3 regions of the Brevibacterium sp. Z349TD_9 genome follow, and region 2 is predicted to be linked to each of the others. Evidence: predicted binding sites of a transcription regulator. Region 2 holds the regulator's gene; each other region holds the start of a gene.
What was found. Region 2 encodes HrcA, which represses chaperone genes, less so after heat shock. Its sites were predicted from a motif close to TTNGCACTCGNNNNNNNCGAGTGCNAA; they were not measured.
Positions count from the first base shown of each region.

Region 1: the regulator HrcA is predicted to act here: its motif matches at 3,636-3,662, upstream of groES (co-chaperone GroES).
Region 3: the regulator HrcA is predicted to act here: its motif matches at 3,032-3,058, upstream of groL (chaperonin GroEL).

Region 1 is NZ_CM149680.1:3,007,280-3,012,782, forward strand. Features, by position in the region: gene AC0VYB_RS14015 (pseudouridine synthase) at 1-202, opposite strand, end outside; gene AC0VYB_RS14020 (SRPBCC family protein) at 242-640, shown strand; gene AC0VYB_RS14025 (TetR/AcrR family transcriptional regulator) at 643-1,287, opposite strand; gene groL (chaperonin GroEL) at 1,560-3,152, opposite strand; gene groES (co-chaperone GroES) at 3,186-3,479, opposite strand; gene AC0VYB_RS14040 (resuscitation-promoting factor) at 3,926-5,152, opposite strand; gene AC0VYB_RS14045 (TatD family hydrolase) at 5,393-5,503, opposite strand, start outside.
Region 2 is NZ_CM149680.1:2,308,389-2,313,891, reverse strand. Features, by position in the region: gene AC0VYB_RS10880 (hypothetical protein) at 1-382, shown strand, start outside; gene AC0VYB_RS10875 (DUF4870 domain-containing protein) at 459-1,256, opposite strand; gene AC0VYB_RS10870 (DUF3097 domain-containing protein) at 1,451-2,308, opposite strand; gene hrcA (heat-inducible transcriptional repressor HrcA) at 2,445-3,497, shown strand; gene dnaJ (molecular chaperone DnaJ) at 3,599-4,711, shown strand; gene AC0VYB_RS10855 (16S rRNA (uracil(1498)-N(3))-methyltransferase) at 4,708-5,490, shown strand.
Region 3 is NZ_CM149680.1:3,186,964-3,192,466, reverse strand. Features, by position in the region: gene AC0VYB_RS14840 (aldehyde dehydrogenase family protein) at 1-856, shown strand, start outside; gene AC0VYB_RS14835 (DUF3263 domain-containing protein) at 1,206-1,472, shown strand; gene AC0VYB_RS14830 (LytR C-terminal domain-containing protein) at 1,475-2,128, shown strand; gene AC0VYB_RS14825 (cold-shock protein) at 2,407-2,610, shown strand; gene groL (chaperonin GroEL) at 3,214-4,851, shown strand; gene AC0VYB_RS14815 (DUF1707 SHOCT-like domain-containing protein) at 5,023-5,503, opposite strand, start outside.

The DNA of each region.
Region 1 (5,503 bases), 700 kb from region 2:
CGATCTCTGCCGCCTCGGCGGGGGTCTGGGCGACGAGGGCGCGTCTGGCGGACTCCGAAGCGGAGGGGAACTCCTCGCCCAGCCAGCGGCCGATCGTCGCCGGCACCGGGAGGTGGGCCTTCGCATGGGTGGCGAGTCCGCCGGGAGCGCGGAGCACGGTCGCCGAGATCCCCTCTCTCGGCGGTAACGGACTGCGCGGCATGCCCTTCAGTCTACGAGGACCGTGTGGTCTACTGGGCACATGGAAGCCCACCCGCGCGACGTCGCCTGCATGTTCTCCCGGCCCCTCGCCGAGGTGGCCGCCTTCGCCGGGGACCCTGCGAATCTTCCCCGGTGGGCGGCCGGACTGAGCACCGGCATCCGCAACGATAACGGCCGGTGGATCGCCGACTCTCCCATGGGCCCGGTCGAGGTCCGCTTCGTCGGCGACGTCGGCTCCGGTGTCCTCGACCACGATGTCGTCTTCCCCGACGGCACGGTCAATCGCAATCGCCTGCGGGTGCGCGTCTGCGGATCCGGCTGCGAGGTCGTCTTCACCGTCGCCCAGCACCCGGGCATGAGCGCCGCCGATGTCGACCGCGATGCCGCGGCCGTGGCCGCGGATCTCGAGCGATTGAGATCGGTGCTCGAACAGCGGTGACGTCAGCTGCCTGCGGGGACGCGGGTGAGCGGGGCATTGTCGCGGGGCAGGGCGGTCAGAGCAGCCCGTGAGTAGGACGCGATCGTTGCGATGTGCCACTGCACCTCGGCGGGGTTCGGTCGCGCCCGGTCCGGGTCGAGGAGATCGACGAGGTTCTCCGAGATCGCGCCGATGAGGGAGCGGGCGAAGATCTCGGCGGGATAGTCGCCTCCCAGGGTGCGCCGGAGTCCAGCGGCGATGACGGCGACGTACCCGCGGCGCAGGGCTCGGCGTTCGCGCTGCACGGCATCGGGGACGTCCTCGAGGAGGAGGGCATGGGCGAGTCCGCGGCCGGCGACGGCGCGGGAGACGAAGACGTCGACGACGGCGTCGACGATCTGTGCCGGGCTCGAACAGGACTCGACGGCGTCGGAGACGACCTCGAGTTCACGGCCGGCCGCACTCGCGAAGACGGCGAGGAGGAGGGCGACGCGGTTGCCGTAGAGGGTGTGGATGTGCCGCGGGGTGCAGTCGGCGGCGCGGGCGATCGCACCGATGCTCGCAGCGCCGAAGCCGCGTTCGGCGACGACGAAGCGGGCGGCGTGCTCGATGCGCGCGCGTCGCTGTGCGGCACCGGCGCGGAAGATCGCGGTCTGTCGGTAGTCCACTCGCCCTCGCCTCTGATGAGATCGTTCACGTTTCAACAGTTCACGAGTATGGCACTCATCACAGGCGGTGGCAACGACAGGCGGCGAACTCACAGCTGGGGCAGGGGACGAGTGCATGGGGCGGGGCCGGACGACGATGTCAGGGGGCCGGGCCGGAGTCGGTCGGCCGCCTCGGCGAGGGACATCCCGGACACACCGATGGCCCGGAACAGGCGTTCCGGGCCATCCGATGAGGGATCAGGCTGAGGGCTCAGCCTGAGCGGGGACGGAGGTCAGTCCTCGTCCTCGTCGTCCTTCTTCTCCACGACCAGGGTCTCGGTGGTGAGCACCAGGGCCGCGATCGACGCCGCATTGCGCAGAGCCGAACGGGTGACCTTGACCGGGTCGATGATGCCTGCGGAGATGAGGTCGCCGTAGGAGTCGGTGGCGGCGTTGTATCCCTGGCCGGACTCGAGGTCCTGGACCTTGGACACGACGACGTAGCCGTCCTGACCGGCGTTCTCGGCGATCCAGCGCAGCGGCTGGACGATTCCGCGCTTGACGATCTCCACGCCCGTGGCACCGTCGTAGTCGAGGCCGAAGTCCTTGCCGTCGAGGACCTTGGCGGCGTGGATGAGAGCCGAACCGCCGCCGGCGACGACGCCCTCCTCGATGGCAGCACGGGTCGCGGACACAGCGTCTTCGACGCGGTGCTTGCGCTCCTTGAGCTCCACCTCGGTGGCGGCGCCGACCTTGATGACGGCGACACCGCCGGAGAGCTTGGCCAAGCGCTCCTGCAGCTTCTCGCGGTCCCAGTCGGAGTCGGTGTTCTCGATCTCGGAGCGGATCTGGGCCACACGCCCGGCCACAGCGTCATCGGCACCGGCACCATCGACGATGGTGGTGGTGTCCTTGGTGACGGTGATCGTGCGGGCATTGCCGAGCTCGTCCAGGGTGACCTGGTCGAGCTTCATGCCCATGTCCGGGGTGACGACCTGGCCGCCGGTGAGGACGGCGAGGTCCTCGAGGATGGCCTTGCGGCGGTCACCGAATCCGGGAGCCTTGACCGCGCAGACGTTGAGGATGCCGCGCAGCTTGTTGACCACCAGCGTCGACAGTGCCTCGCCCTCGATGTCCTCGGCGATGATGAACAGCGGCTTGCCGGCCTGCTGAACCTTCTCGAGGACGGGCAGGAGCTCCTGGATGTTGGAGATCTTGCCCTGGTTGATGAGGATGAGCGCATCGCCCAGGATGGCTTCCTGGCGGTCGGCGTCGGTGACGAAGTGCGGGGACAGGTAGCCCTTGTCGAACTGCATGCCCTCGGTGATCTCCAGCTCCACATCGGAGGCCTGGGACTCGTCGATGGTGATGACGCCGTCCTTGCCGACCTTCTCGAAGGCATCGGCGATGAGTGCGCCGATCTCCTCGGACTGGGCGGACAGACCGGCCACGTGGGCGATCTCCTCGGAGCCGGCGACATCGCGGGAGATGGAGCCGAGCTCGTCGGAGACGGCCTCGACGGCGGTCTCGATGCCGCGCTTGAGGGCACCGGGAGCGGCGCCCGCGGCGACGTTGCGCAGACCCTCGTTGACGAAGGCCTGGGCGAGGACGGTCGCAGTGGTGGTTCCGTCACCGGCGATGTCGTTGGTCTTGGTGGCGACTTCCTTGGCCAGCTGTGCGCCGAGGTTCTCGTAGGGATCGTCGAGCTCGACCTCACGCGCGATGGTCACGCCATCGTTGGTGATCGTGGGTGCGCCCCACTTCTTGTCGAGAACGACGTTGCGGCCGCGGGGTCCGAGCGTCACCTTGACGGTGTCAGCGAGAGTGTTGACACCCTTTTCGAGTGAACGACGGGCCTCGTCGTTGAATTCCAGATTCTTAGGCATTCGTCCTCCTGTCTTGAGAGTCGTTCAGGGGATTCAGCCGATGACGGCGAGCACGTCGCGGGCCGAGAGGACGAGGTACTCCTCGCCGGCGTACTTGACCTCGGTGCCGCCGTACTTCGAGTAGATGACCTTGTCGCCGACAGCGACGTCGACGGGAACGCGGTTGCCGTTGTCAGCAACGCGGCCGGGGCCCACTGCGACGACTTCGCCTTCCTGCGGCTTCTCCTTGGCAGTGTCGGGGATGACCAGACCGCTGGCAGTGGTCTGCTCGGCTTCGACCTGACGGATGACGATCCGATCTTCGAGTGGCTTGATGGAGACCGACATATCGGGCTCTCTCCCTTCGCTGGGTTCGATACTGGTGGAGTCAGACGGCGGCGTGCGCCTGAGGAACCTCTCGTCGTCGCGGGTGCCGAGGAGTTCGACCGTCCGATGAAACTGGCACTCACTGAGTGTCAGTGCTAATGCGACTCTATGACTCCTTTAGCACTCGGTCAACTCGAGTGCCAAGATTTCGCGGGGCTCTCGGGGAAAGCTCAGCCTCGGGGTGCGCGGACCGCCACCTCGGCGGCCCGCACCCCCGCCTCGGCGGCCAGGGCACGCTACCGCAGGGCCACGGCCCGAGCACCGCTACCTCGGCGGGACGCGCAAGCCCATGAATGCGCGAGAGGGACCCCGGACGGATCCGGAGTCCCTCATCGCTCAGCTCATCTCAGCCGTGACCGCGGACGGTCGGCTGGTGCCGGCGCGCGGTCAGCGCATCAGCGCTGCGCTCAGGCGCAGGCCCACTGTCCCCAGCCGGCCTTGGCCTGGAGCTTCTTCGCACGGTCGAACTGCTCGCGCGGGCTGGCGTCGATCGGGTTGCCCGAGCCGCCCACGCTGCGCCACGTGGCGAGCTTGAACTGGAAGAGGCCGAAGTGGGCGTTGTTCTGCTTGTTCACGGCGCGCGGGTTGAAGTTCGACTCGCACTTGGCGACCTGGTACCACTTGGAGCCGGGTCCGCCGAGCATCGCCTTGATCTCCTCGGTCGTCATCGAACCGCCGCCACCGGAGCTCGAGCCGCCGTCGTCGGAGCCTCCGCCGGAGCCGCTTCCGCTGTCATCGGATCCCGAGCCGGAGCCCGAGCCCGAGTCGTTCGAGGAGGGCTTCTCCTTCTTCTTCGTGCCCTCGACGACGACCTTGGCCTTCGGTTCGGAGAGGACCTTCTCGCCCTTCTTCTCCTTCTCGACCTCTTCGCCGTTGACGATCTTGACCTGGTACTCGACTTCCTTCTGCCCGGCCTTGCCCTTCTCCTCGACCTTCGTCTCACCGACGAAGAGGGATTCCGACTTCTTCTTCTCGACCTTGGGCTCGATGTCCTGCTTCTCCTTGACGGTCTTGTTCTCCACCCGGTTGACGGTGAGGACCTGACCGTCGGTGACGGATGCGCTCATCGGCACGGAGAGGTAGTCGTCCTTGTCGAGCTTGATGTCGGCTTCCTTGAGGGCGGCGCCGGCGGTGTCGACGGGCGCGGTGACCTTGTGGTCCTTGCCGTCGGCGACGACGGTGAGCGCCTTCGCGGTGGTGACGTCGATGCTCGTCTCGCCGTCGACCTTGAGCTTGTCGTTGGCTTCGGCGCTGAGCTCGGCATCCTTGGCTTCGACGCCGAGGTCGGCGAGAGCCTGCCCGACGGTGTTCGCGTTCGTCCACTCGTCGGTCTTCTTGCCGTCGACGGTGAGCGCGACGTCCTTGGCAGTGTTGACCGTGACCGTCATATCGCGGTCGATCTTCGTGTTCACACCCGGCTTGACCTCATCGCGCTTCTCGAGCTCGATGTTCTGGCTGTCGAGGATCTCACCGACGGTTCCCCCGAAGGTGCGGATCTCTTCGGCCTTGCCGTTCACCTCGAGGGTGACGGGCTTGTTCATGGTGAGCACGGCACCGGTGCCACCGACGAGTCCGGTGATGACGACCGCCTGTGCGGCGATCTGCACCTTGCGGTTCTTGAGAAAATCAATCACAGAAATATCCCCGAGCAGAGTTGACCAGCTGTTTGCGACTCATCCACTGTAACCGATTCGTTACATCGCTTGCAAAAGATTACGAAACCGTAACAGGAATCTCTCAGACTCCCGGATTTCCGGGGTTCACAGCAGTCGGCATCCGTCCAGGTCAGACGTCATCCACGGCACGACTGGCGACCGTGATGTGACGTCCGTAACGACCGTGATCTTGGCCCTCCCCCTCGCCGAGGCGGGGGCTCAGTCCCAGCTGCCGAGCGCGGTCTCCGCGTTCGCCCACACCGCCTCGGCGAGGTCACCGGCGTCCATCCCCCGCACCTCGGCGAGCATCCTGGCCGTGATCGGGGTGAG
Region 2 (5,503 bases):
GGCAGTCACCGGTGGACGCACACTGAGGTCGTTCGGCTGGATGCTGCGCGGCATCGGGGACACGACCGGCGTCGAACCGGTCAACGCCGCTGCCGACATCTCAACGGGCCTGGCGGACGCCCTCGTCGCCTTCGGCATCATTGTGGGGCTCGTGGTCATCGCGGCGTTCTGCATCTATGCGTGGAGAGTGCTCGTGGGGCGCGGTCACGCCAAATGGGTGGCGCTCATCGCTCTCGTCGCCTCACTCTTCGTCCTCACTCCGTTCAGTCCGGTTCTCACCGCAGGGTTTCAGATCTTCGCGACGGCCAGTCTTGTCTTCGCCTTCCTCCCGCGTTCGTCGGCGTGGTTCGTCCACCGCCGGAACAGGCGATTCTCACGGTGAGCCGAAACAGGACCGCCGCCTGCGCAGATGCGCAGACGGCGGGTCCGAGAGTCGGCGGCTCAATGGCCGCAGCTGATCACTTGATGAAGTTGATCGTCAGCGGGAACTTGTAGCCCTCGCCCTTGTTCGCAGCCACGGCGGCGATGATGTAGATGACCGCGTAGACGAGCGGGATGAGGAACGCGAAGTAGACGATGAGGAATCCGAAGCCCATCGTCACGAACGCGAGGATGGTGCCGATGATGCCGAGGACGATCGAGGCGGCGAACGTGGCGATCATGTTCGTGATCCACGCGTTCGTGCCCTGGCGGGCGTAGTCGCGGACGAAGGGCGACTCGTCCTTCTTCACGAGGAACATGATGAGCGGGAGGAAGCCGACGAAGAGCGACCCGATGTTCGTCCACAGCGCGGTGGTCCGCTCGGAGTCGGTGGCGTTCCAGAAGCGCTCGGAGCCCGGACCGTACGCGGACTCGGGCAGGTTGGCGGAGTCGAACATCGCGGGGTTGGCGTGCATCGCGGGCTGGACGCCGTACTGCTGGCCGCCGTAGTTCTGCTGGCCGCCGTACTGCTGGCCATAGCCCTGCTGCGAGCCGTACTGCTGAGCGCCGTAGTTCTGCTGGGAACCGTGCTGCTGCTGGCCGCCGTAGCTCTGCGGCTGGCTGCCGTACTGGTTCTGCTGGGAGCCATAACCCTGCTGACCGTAGCCCTGCTGCGAACCGGAGTTCTGCTGGGAGTCGTACTGCTGTTGCGAACCGGAGTTCTGCTGCGGCTGCTGGCTGTAGGGCTGCTGGGGTCCGGACGCCTGGGTGTAGTTCGGAGGCATCGGACGCGACTGGTTCGGCTCTCCGTTCGGAGGCTGCGGGGAGTTCGACATGAGGGTCCTTTCGAGAAGCTTCTGCACTTCCACCCTAGACCAGCGGCCCCAGCCGAAGGGTGGGAGCGGCGTTCCAAGTTCGTCACAACTGCCTCGGAGCCGGGCCCTTGCGACTGCCTCGGAGTCGAAACCGCAGCGACCTCAGTCCCCGCAGCGACCTCAGTCCACGCAGCCCCGCAGCGAACTCAGACCCCTCAGTCCACGGTGACGAAGTCGATGAGCTCCTCGACCCGGCCCGAGAGCGTCGGCTCGACATCGGCGATCGTGCTCACGGACCTGAGGATCCGCACCCATCCGGCGGCGACGTCCTTGTGATCGGCGTGCGGCCAGCCGACGCGGCGCAGTATCCCCGTCTTCCAGTCCTCTCCGCGCGGGACGGTCGGCCATGCGGCGATGCCGACGACGTGCGGCTTGACCGCCTGCCAGATGTCGACGTACGGGTGGCCGATGATGTGGACGACGTCGCGGTAGCGCGGATCGGAGCGGACCGCCTCGGCGATCTTCGACTCCTTCGTCCCGGAGACGAGATGGTCGGCGAGGATCCCGACCCGATGCTGCCGGTCGGGGCCGAACTCCGCGAGCTTGTCGGCGACGTCGTCGAGTCCGCCGAGGGGTTCGACGACGACGCCTTCGATCCGCAGGTCGTCGCCCCAGATCTTCTCGACGAGCTCGGCGTCGTGCTTGCCCTCGACCCAGATCCGCGACCCCCTGGCCACCCGCGCCTTCGCGCCGACCACGGCACGTGAGCCCGAGGCTGTACGACCGGGGGCAGCCGGCTTGCGCTTGGGCAGGCGAAGGTCGACAGGCTCGCCCTCGAGGAGGAAGCCGGGTCCGAGCGGAAATGACCGGACCGCGCCGCGGCGGTCCTCGAGTTTGACGACGACGCCGCCCGTCGTCTTCTCGGCACCGACGACGGCGCCGACGAAACCGCTCATTGCGTCTTCGAGCACCATGCCGAGGCCGACCTCGACGGGGCGGGATTTCTTGGGCCGGTGCGAGGACGGCGACGAACCGGAGAGCACGTCCGAACCATAGCGATCAAAGGCATTCACAGCCCACCAGCGTAGTGAATGCGCAGCGCCGATCCGCGCTGACCCGCGGGTGGGGCGGCGGAAAGTGAATTCACCGGAGAAGAGGCGTAGAATTGGCACTCGGACTATTCGAGTGCCAAATTCGGGGAGGAGTCGGATGAACGACAGCAGGCGCGCGCAGGTGCTCCGTGCGATCGTCGAAGACTTCGTGGCCACGAACGAACCCGTGGGGTCGAAGGCGATCGTGCAGCGGCACACCCTCGGGGTGTCGCCCGCGACGATCCGCAACGACATGGCCCAGCTCGAGGCCGAGGGATACATCGCCCAGCCGCACACCTCGGCGGGGCGCATCCCCACCGACCTCGGCTACCGCATGTTCGTCGACCGCATCGACGAGTTCAAACCGCTCAGCGCCGCTGAGCGCCGCGCGATCATCCAGCTCGTCGAAGGCGAATCCGACCTCGACGGGATGCTCGACCGCACGGTCCGCCTCCTCGCCGGGCTCACGCACCAGGTCGCGCTCATCCAGTACCCCATGGTCTCGCAGGCCAGGGTCAAGCACATCGAGGTCGTCGGTCTCGCCGCCGGCCGGATCCTCGTCGTCCTCATCACCGACGCGGGCCAGGTCGAGCAGAAGATCGTCGGCCTCGCCGAGGCGGTCGATGAGGAGGATCTCGCCCGCATCCGTGAGCGGATCAACGCCGAGTTCGCCGGCCGGAAGCTCTCACGCATCGACCTCGGCGAGGCCGCCGGAGCGGCGGAGTCGGATCACGCCCCTGCCGAGGGCATGGCCGAAGTCCCCGGGGGAGAGGCGACGTTCGCCCGCCTCCGCGACGCCGTCATCGACCTTGTCGCCGCGACCCGCGAAGAGCGGATCATCATGGCCGGCACCGCGAACCTCGCCCGCTCGGGCAAGGAGTTCGGTGAGCAGATGGCCCCGATCCTCGAGGCCTTCGAGGAGCAGGTCGTCCTCCTCAAACTGCTCACCTCGATGGCCGAGGACCACGCCGAGATCAGTGTCCGCATCGGCCGTGAGAACACTCACGAGTCCTTCAGCTCGACATCCGTCGTCGCCGCCGAATATGGTCATGTGGCAGGATCCTCGGCCCGCCTCGCCGTGCTCGGTCCGACCCGCATGGACTATCCGACGACGATCTCGGCCGTGCGCGCCGTCGCCAAATACGTGTCCTCCGCCCTCGAACGGGGATAGGCGAGGCCTCACCGGCGGGCGCAGCGCCCGTCGTCCCAGACAGTCCCACCTGACAGACAGTCCCACACACCACGATCACCATCAGGGAGAGAGAAGTTTCAGTGGCCGATCACTACGAAACACTCGGAGTGTCCAAGGACGCTTCGGCGGCTGAGATCAAGAAGTCGTACCTCAAGCTGGCCCGGAAGTACCACCCCGACGTCAACCCCGGCTACGACGAGGAATTCAAGTCGATCTCACTCGCCTACGAGGTCCTCTCCGATCCGCAGAAGCGCCGCAACTACGACATGGGCGGCGGCGAGAACGGTCAGGGCTTCCCGGCCGGCGGCTTCGGCGGCTTCGGCGACATCTTCGAGACCTTCTTCGGCGGCGGGGGCGGCTCCGCCGGCGGTCCGATCCCGCGCACCCAGCGCGGCAAGGACGCCCTCGTCGGCGTCAACATCGATCTGCGCACCGCGGCCTTCGGCGGCACCGTCGACCTCGACGTCACCACTGCGGTCGTGTGCGAGACGTGCAGCGGCGCCGGCACCCAGGACGGCACCTCGATCGAGACGTGCTCGCTGTGCCACGGCTCCGGCAGCATCCAGCGGATGACCCGCACCCTGCTCGGTCAGATGGTGACGAACCAGACGTGCAACCAGTGCCACGGCTTCGGCACCGTCATCCCGCACCCCTGCCTCAACTGCCAGGGCGATGGACGCGTGCGCAAGCAGCGGACGATGAAGATCCGCATCCCCGCCGGAGTCTCCGACGGCACGCGCATCCAGCTCTCCGCCCAGGGCGAGGTCGGGCCTGGCGGCGGTCCCGCCGGTGACCTCTTCGTCGAGGTCATGGTCACCCGCCATGAGGTCTTTCGCCGCGACGGCGACAACCTCCGCGCTGCCGTCTCGGTGCCCATGACGGCGGCGGCGCTCGGCGCCCGCATCCCGTTCGAGACCTTCGACGGCACCCAGGACCTCGACATCGAACCCGGCACTCAGTCGGGCACGGTCGTCAGGCTTCCGGGCCTCGGCGCGACCCGCCTGCGGACCGAGACCCGCGGCGACCTCCTCATCACCGTCGAGGTCACCACGCCCGACAGGCTCGACGACGAACAGCGGGAGCTGCTCGCTCGACTCGCGACGGTCCGCGGCGAGGAGACACCGCGCGCGCAGATCACGACCGAGAACCGCGGCATGTTCTCTCGCATGCGTGAGAAGTTCGCCGGTCGGTGAGCCTCCCGGTCTTCCATTCCCCGCAGGCCGCCGAGGCGGTCGCCGGTTCCGCGCTCACGCTCGGTGAGGACGTCGCCGGGCACGCCGTGCGCGTGCGCCGGATCGGCCCCGGCGAGGAGATCGACGTCGTCGACGGGCACGGGGTCCGCGCCCGCGGAACCGTGAGCACCGCCTCGGCGACCGCACTCGTCCTCGACGTCACCGAGGTCACCCGGACTCCCGCCCACGGACCTCGGCTCGTCCTCGTCCAGGCGCTTGCGAAGGGCGACCGCGACCTCCAGGCGATCGAGGCGGCCACCGAGATCGGCGTCGACGAGGTCATCCCATGGGCGGCCGAACGCTCGATCGCCGATTGGCCGGCGAAGAAGGCCGCGAAGATGGCCGCGAAATGGGAGAACCTCCTCACCGCGGCCTCCCTCCAGTCGCGGCGCTCGCGCTTCCCCGTCCTCGGGGAGCTCGCACGCGGCACGGGATTGGCCCACCGCCTCGGCGAGGGGACCGGGGATTCCGCTGCAGCCGACCCGGGTGGGGATGCGATCTTCGTCCTCCACGAAGCCGCGGCGACCCGCCTGACCGCGCAGCTGCGGGACCTCGATGCGGGCAGCACCGAGCGCATCGTCCTCATCGTCGGACCCGAAGGCGGGATCACCGAGGCCGAGCTCGAGGCCCTGCAGGGGATCGGGGCGCGCACCGTCGTCCTCGGCGACACCGTCCTCCGGTCCTCCTCGGCGGGACCGGCCGGACTCGTCCTCGCGCAGAATTCCCTGGGCCGCTGGTGACGAACCGGACTAC
Region 3 (5,503 bases), 880 kb from region 2:
CCTCAACGTCGTCACCGGCAAGGGCTCGGTCATCGGCGAGGCCCTCAACGTCCATCCCGATGTCGACAAGCTCTCGTTCACCGGGTCGACGAACGTCGGTCGGCACGTCGCCGAGGTGGCCGGCAGGCGTCTGGCGCACTCGTCGATGGAGCTCGGGGGCAAGAGCCCGAACATCATCTTCCCCGACTCCGACGATGAGGACACGGTCGAGCAGGTCCTCCTCTCGACGCGCTTCGCCCGCCAGGGGCAGTCGTGCACGATGGGCTCGCGCCTCTTCCTCCATGAGGACATCTACGACTCGTTCCTCGCCAAGCTCGTCGCCGCGGTGAAGAAGATGAAGGTCGGCGATCCGCGTGACGAGGAGACGGACATCGGCGCGATCATCAACGAGAAGCAGTACGACCAGGTCGCTGACTACATCGAGATGGGCAAGTCGATGGACGGCGTCGAGATCGCCTACGACGGCCACGGTGAGCTCAATGTCGGCGAACCCGGCTTCTACCATGCTCCGGTGATCTTCTCGAAGGCCCAGAACGACTGGCAGACGAGCCAGGAGGAGATCTTCGGTCCCGTCCTCTCGGTCATCCCCTGGAAGACCGTCGACGAGGTCATCGGCATGGCGAACACGAACGAGTACGGACTCGCCGCCTACGTGTTCACGAAGGATCTCGACTCGGCGCTGACGATGGCCGACCGGATCGAGTCCGGGTGGATCCAGGTCAACCAGGGCGGCGGTCAGCTGGCAGGACAGGCCTACGGCGGCATGAAGAACTCGGGCTTCGGACGTGAGGCCTCACTCGAGGGCATGCTCGAGGGCTTCACCCAGATCAAACAGGTCAACATCCGCATCCGCTGAGGGAGGAGCCGCAGCGCACCCGCTGCGGGTCGACGGTCTCCCGACTGGGGGCAGGGGCATCGGCCTCTGCCCCCGGTCGTGCACAGCCCCGCTATGCGCGGGTCGTGCTCTGCCCCGCTCGGACCGTGCAGGATCCATAGGCCGGGACCGACTGTGACTTCCGCAACGGTGACAGTCACGCCCGGCGGGACCCGGCGGTCGCCTCGGCGAGGGGGAAACCCCGGTGCAGAGCCGAGTCCGCCGTCCCTGCGGGTCTCGGAGGGGCGAGCTGGCGCGGCGGGAATGACAGCCGTGTCATTCTGGCGATAGCATAAGCTTCAGAGTACACACCCGAAGGAGCACACCGTCTATGCCGCAGAACGAGGGCACCCCTGAACTGAGTGAGCTCGAGGTGTCCGTTCTGGAATTCGAGCGGCGCTGGTGGAAGTACGGCGGTGCGAAGGACCACGCGATCCGCGAGCGCTTCGACATGTCGGCGACGAGCTACTTCCAGATACTCAACTCCCTGCTCGACAATCCGGCGGCCCTCGCGAGCGATCCGATGCTCGTCAAGCGGCTGCGCCGGATCCGCACGACGCGACAGAGCGAACGTGCGCAGGCCCGCGTCTCGAGGTAGCCATGACTGACGAATTCGACTCCATCGAGCCAGGCCGCCGCAGTGGAGCCCATCGGCAGGACTCCGCGGCCTCGTCGAACCTCGGGGCGATCACGCTGGTCATCGTCCTCGCGCTCGTCGCGGTCCTCCTCGTCGTCGCGGCGATCAACATCATCACCTCGTCCATGCGCGACCCCGAGACGACCGTCGGCGAACCCGCCCCGGAGACCTCGGCGCCGGCGACGCCGAGCCCCTCGGAGAGCGAAGTCAGCGTCGTCGACTCCTCGCTCACGGTCGACGTGCTCAATGGCTCGGGAGTCTCCGGCGTCGCGAAGAGGTTCTCCGACGCGGTCGAGGAGAAGGGCTGGACCATCGGCAAGGTCGGCAACTACTCGACTGCCCGCAGCGACTCGGTCGTCTACTACAAGGACGAGGGATCGGCCGCGCAGGCGAAGCTCGTCGCTGACGCCCTCGGCATCGAGGCCACGGAGCAGTCGGCCGACTTCACCGCCGACCTCACCGTCGTCGTGTGCTCGGACATCGCCCAGCGCGGACCGTCGTCGAGCGGCACGGATTCGGGTTCGGGAAGTGCTGAATCCGAAGGGACCGGCTCGGGCGCCGGCAGTGCTGGATCCGAGGGCGGACAGTCTGAGGGCACCGGCCTCGGTGAGGGCTGAGAGTTCACGCGAATTCACAGGATGAATGCCGCCTGAAATCAAATGTAACGAATTGATAACAGTGTTGAGCGAACCTCTGGCCCGCCCGGCCCTGGGGTAGAGTTTTACCAGCTAGGCAAGCACTGCACCTTGTGTTCTGATCGTGCTTCACCGAGATCAATCTCCAGAGGTCAATGAGAGAAATCGCGGGGTCTGTTGAGGTTTACTAGCGTTCGGATTCCGGCACTGCGTTGTGTCGGAAGCGGATTTCAAATGACACTGCATTCTATGGAGAAGTAATGGCACAAGGCACCGTCAAGTGGTTCAACGCCGAAAAGGGCTACGGATTCATCACCCTCGAAGGCGACGGCCAGGACGTGTTCGTCCACTGGAGCGCGATCCAGATGGACGGCTACCGCTCCCTCGAAGAGGGCCAGCAGGTTGAGTTCGAGGTCGGAGAAGGTCAGAAGGGTCCCCAGGCGGAATCCGTCACCCTCCTCTGAGTCTGATGTCGCCGGCGTGAAGCCGTGCGCGACCGTGCCCCGCGATCTCCGCAGATCGCGGGGCCGCGGTTTTCGCTGCCGGCGTCATCGGTCCGCTGCGATGGCCGTCTGACGGTCGGCTCTGCGGACATCGAGCCACGAGGCGCCGAGTCGATGACGACTCGGCGCCTCTGCATTTTGCGCGGGGCTCACCCCGCGGTGTCGCGGCGACGCCGGTCGGTTGGGGGCTGTCCTCCGGTCGCGCGCGGTCGGTCGGTGGGGCACTGCTGGCGGACGTTCACCGCGCCCCCTGGTGGTGCGACTCGTCCGTCGCCTGCGGTCGCCGCCCCGGACTCGCGTGTTCGCGTCGACCTGCCGTCGGTCGCTTCTCGTCATCGTTTCTCAGAGACTCCCCGGAATTCCTGGCTCCGCGAGGATTTCGTTTGCACTCTCCCCCTGAGAGTGCTAAATCTAGTGGTGGTGAAAACCACGGGATCGCATCAGTCGTCTCGAGAGCGTGGTCCCCGTGTGGAATGGAACATGCGGACACACTCTCTGCCGTCGCGGGCGCTGACGACTGCTCTGGGATCCCAGTCCACTCCATCAGGGAGGATCTAAGCCACTATGGCAAAGATGATTGCATTCGACGAAGAAGCTCGTCGGGGACTCGAAGCCGGTCTCAACCAGCTTGCGGACGCGGTCAAGGTGACGCTTGGACCGCGCGGCCGCAACGTCGTGCTCGAAAAGCAGTGGGGCGCACCCACGATCACCAACGACGGCGTGTCCATCGCCAAGGAGATCGAGCTCGAGGATCCCTACGAGAAGATCGGTGCCGAACTCGTCAAGGAAGTCGCCAAGAAGACTGACGACGTCGCCGGCGACGGCACCACCACCGCCACCGTGCTCGCTCAGGCGCTCGTCCGCGAGGGTCTGCGCAACGTCGCGGCCGGTGCTGACCCGCTCAGCCTCAAGCGCGGAATCGAGAAGGCTGTCGCCGCAGTGACCGAGGTCCTGCTCGACAACGCCATCGAGATCGAGACGAAGGAGCAGATCGCTGCCACCGCCGGAATCTCCGCCGGTGACCCTGCGATCGGTGAGCTCATCGCCGAGGCGATCGACAAGGTCGGCAAGGAAGGCGTCGTCACCGTCGAGGAGTCCAACACCTTCGGACTCGAGCTCGAACTGACCGAGGGCATGCGCTTCGACAAGGGCTACATCTCCGGTTACTTCGTCACCGACACCGACCGCCAGGAAGCCGTCCTCGAGGATCCCTACATCCTCATCGTCAACTCGAAGATCTCGAACGTCAAGGATCTGCTGCCCGTCCTCGAGAAGGTCCAGCAGACCAACAAGCCGCTCCTGATCATCGCCGAGGACGTCGAGGGCGAAGCACTCGCCGTCCTCGTGCTCAACAAGATCCGCGGCACCTTCAAGTCCGTGGCCGTCAAGGCTCCGGGCTTCGGTGACCGTCGCAAGGCCCAGCTCGCCGACATCGCCATCCTCACCGGTGGCCAGGTCGTGTCCGAGGAAGTCGGGCTCAAGCTCGACAACGTCACCCTCGACCTGCTCGGCACCGCCCGCAAGGTCGTCGTCACGAAGGACGAGACGACGATCATCGAAGGTGCTGGAGACGCCGACGAGATCGCCGGTCGCGTGGCCCAGATCCGCGCCGAGATCGAGAACTCGGACTCCGACTACGACCGTGAGAAGCTGCAGGAGCGCCTGGCCAAGCTGGCCGGCGGTGTTGCCGTCATCAAGGCCGGAGCCGCGACCGAGGTCGAGCTCAAGGAGACGAAGCACCGCATCGAAGACGCCGTGCGCAACGCCAAGGCCGCTGTGGAAGAGGGAATCGTCGCCGGCGGCGGCGTCGCCCTCATCCAGGCCGGCAAGGCCGCCTTCGACGACCTCTCGCTCACCGGCGACGAGGCCACGGGTGCCAACATCGTCAAGGTCGGCATCGAGGCTCCGCTCAAGCAGATCGCCACGAACGCCGGTCTCGAAGCCGGTGTCGTCGCCGACAAGGTCGCGAACCTCGAGCCGGGCTGGGGCCTCAACGCCGCCACCGGTGAGTACGAGGACCTGCTCGCCGCAGGCATCAACGACCCGGTCAAGGTGACCCGTTCGGCTCTGCAGAACGCCGCGTCGATCGCCGGTCTGTTCCTCACCACCGAGTCGGTCGTCGCCGACAAGCCCGAGAAGGCCGCACCGGGTGCTGACGCAGCCGCTGCCGGTATGGACGGAATGGGCGGCATGGGCTTCTGATCAGCCCAGCGCTCGACGAGCCGTGCCGGTGTCCGCAGGGACGCCGGCACGGCTCTTCTCGTTGTCACCGCGACGCTGTCTCCGCGAGGCGGTCTCACGGGCCCTCGCCGAGGCTGTCTCACGAGCTCTCGCCGAGGTGGCCGGACGGTGTGGTGCCGACCGCGGGACAGCTCAGTCCCAGGGGTTCTCGCGGCGGTGGCGGCGCTCCTCGCGCCGCCTGCGCAACTCGTCGTCGCGGGGATCGATCTGGCCCGGCCCGTACGGCGGCATCGGAGGGTGCGGGGGCTGGAGTCCGTGGCCGAAGGCCACGTCGTCGTCCTCGACGTCGCGCTGCGGCGCCTCGAGCTGACGTTTGGCCTCCTCATCGCCGAGGTGGGCCCTGGCCCGTTTCGTCAGCTCCTTCTTCCGCCGGCGGATGATCTCGTCTTTGCCGGTGATCTGGGAGACCGCTCCGAAGAACGTCGGAAGGATGATGAAGATCGGCCAGAAGAAGATGAAGGCGCCTGTCGCGATCGAGGAGACCGCCCAGATGAGGAGCGTGAAACCGACAGGGCCTGCGACCATGCCGAGCAGGGCGCGGCGGACGCGGTCGCGGTAGTACTTCTCGGCAGCGGCTTGGATCTGGGTCGGAGTGATGGGGATCCGCTCGTCG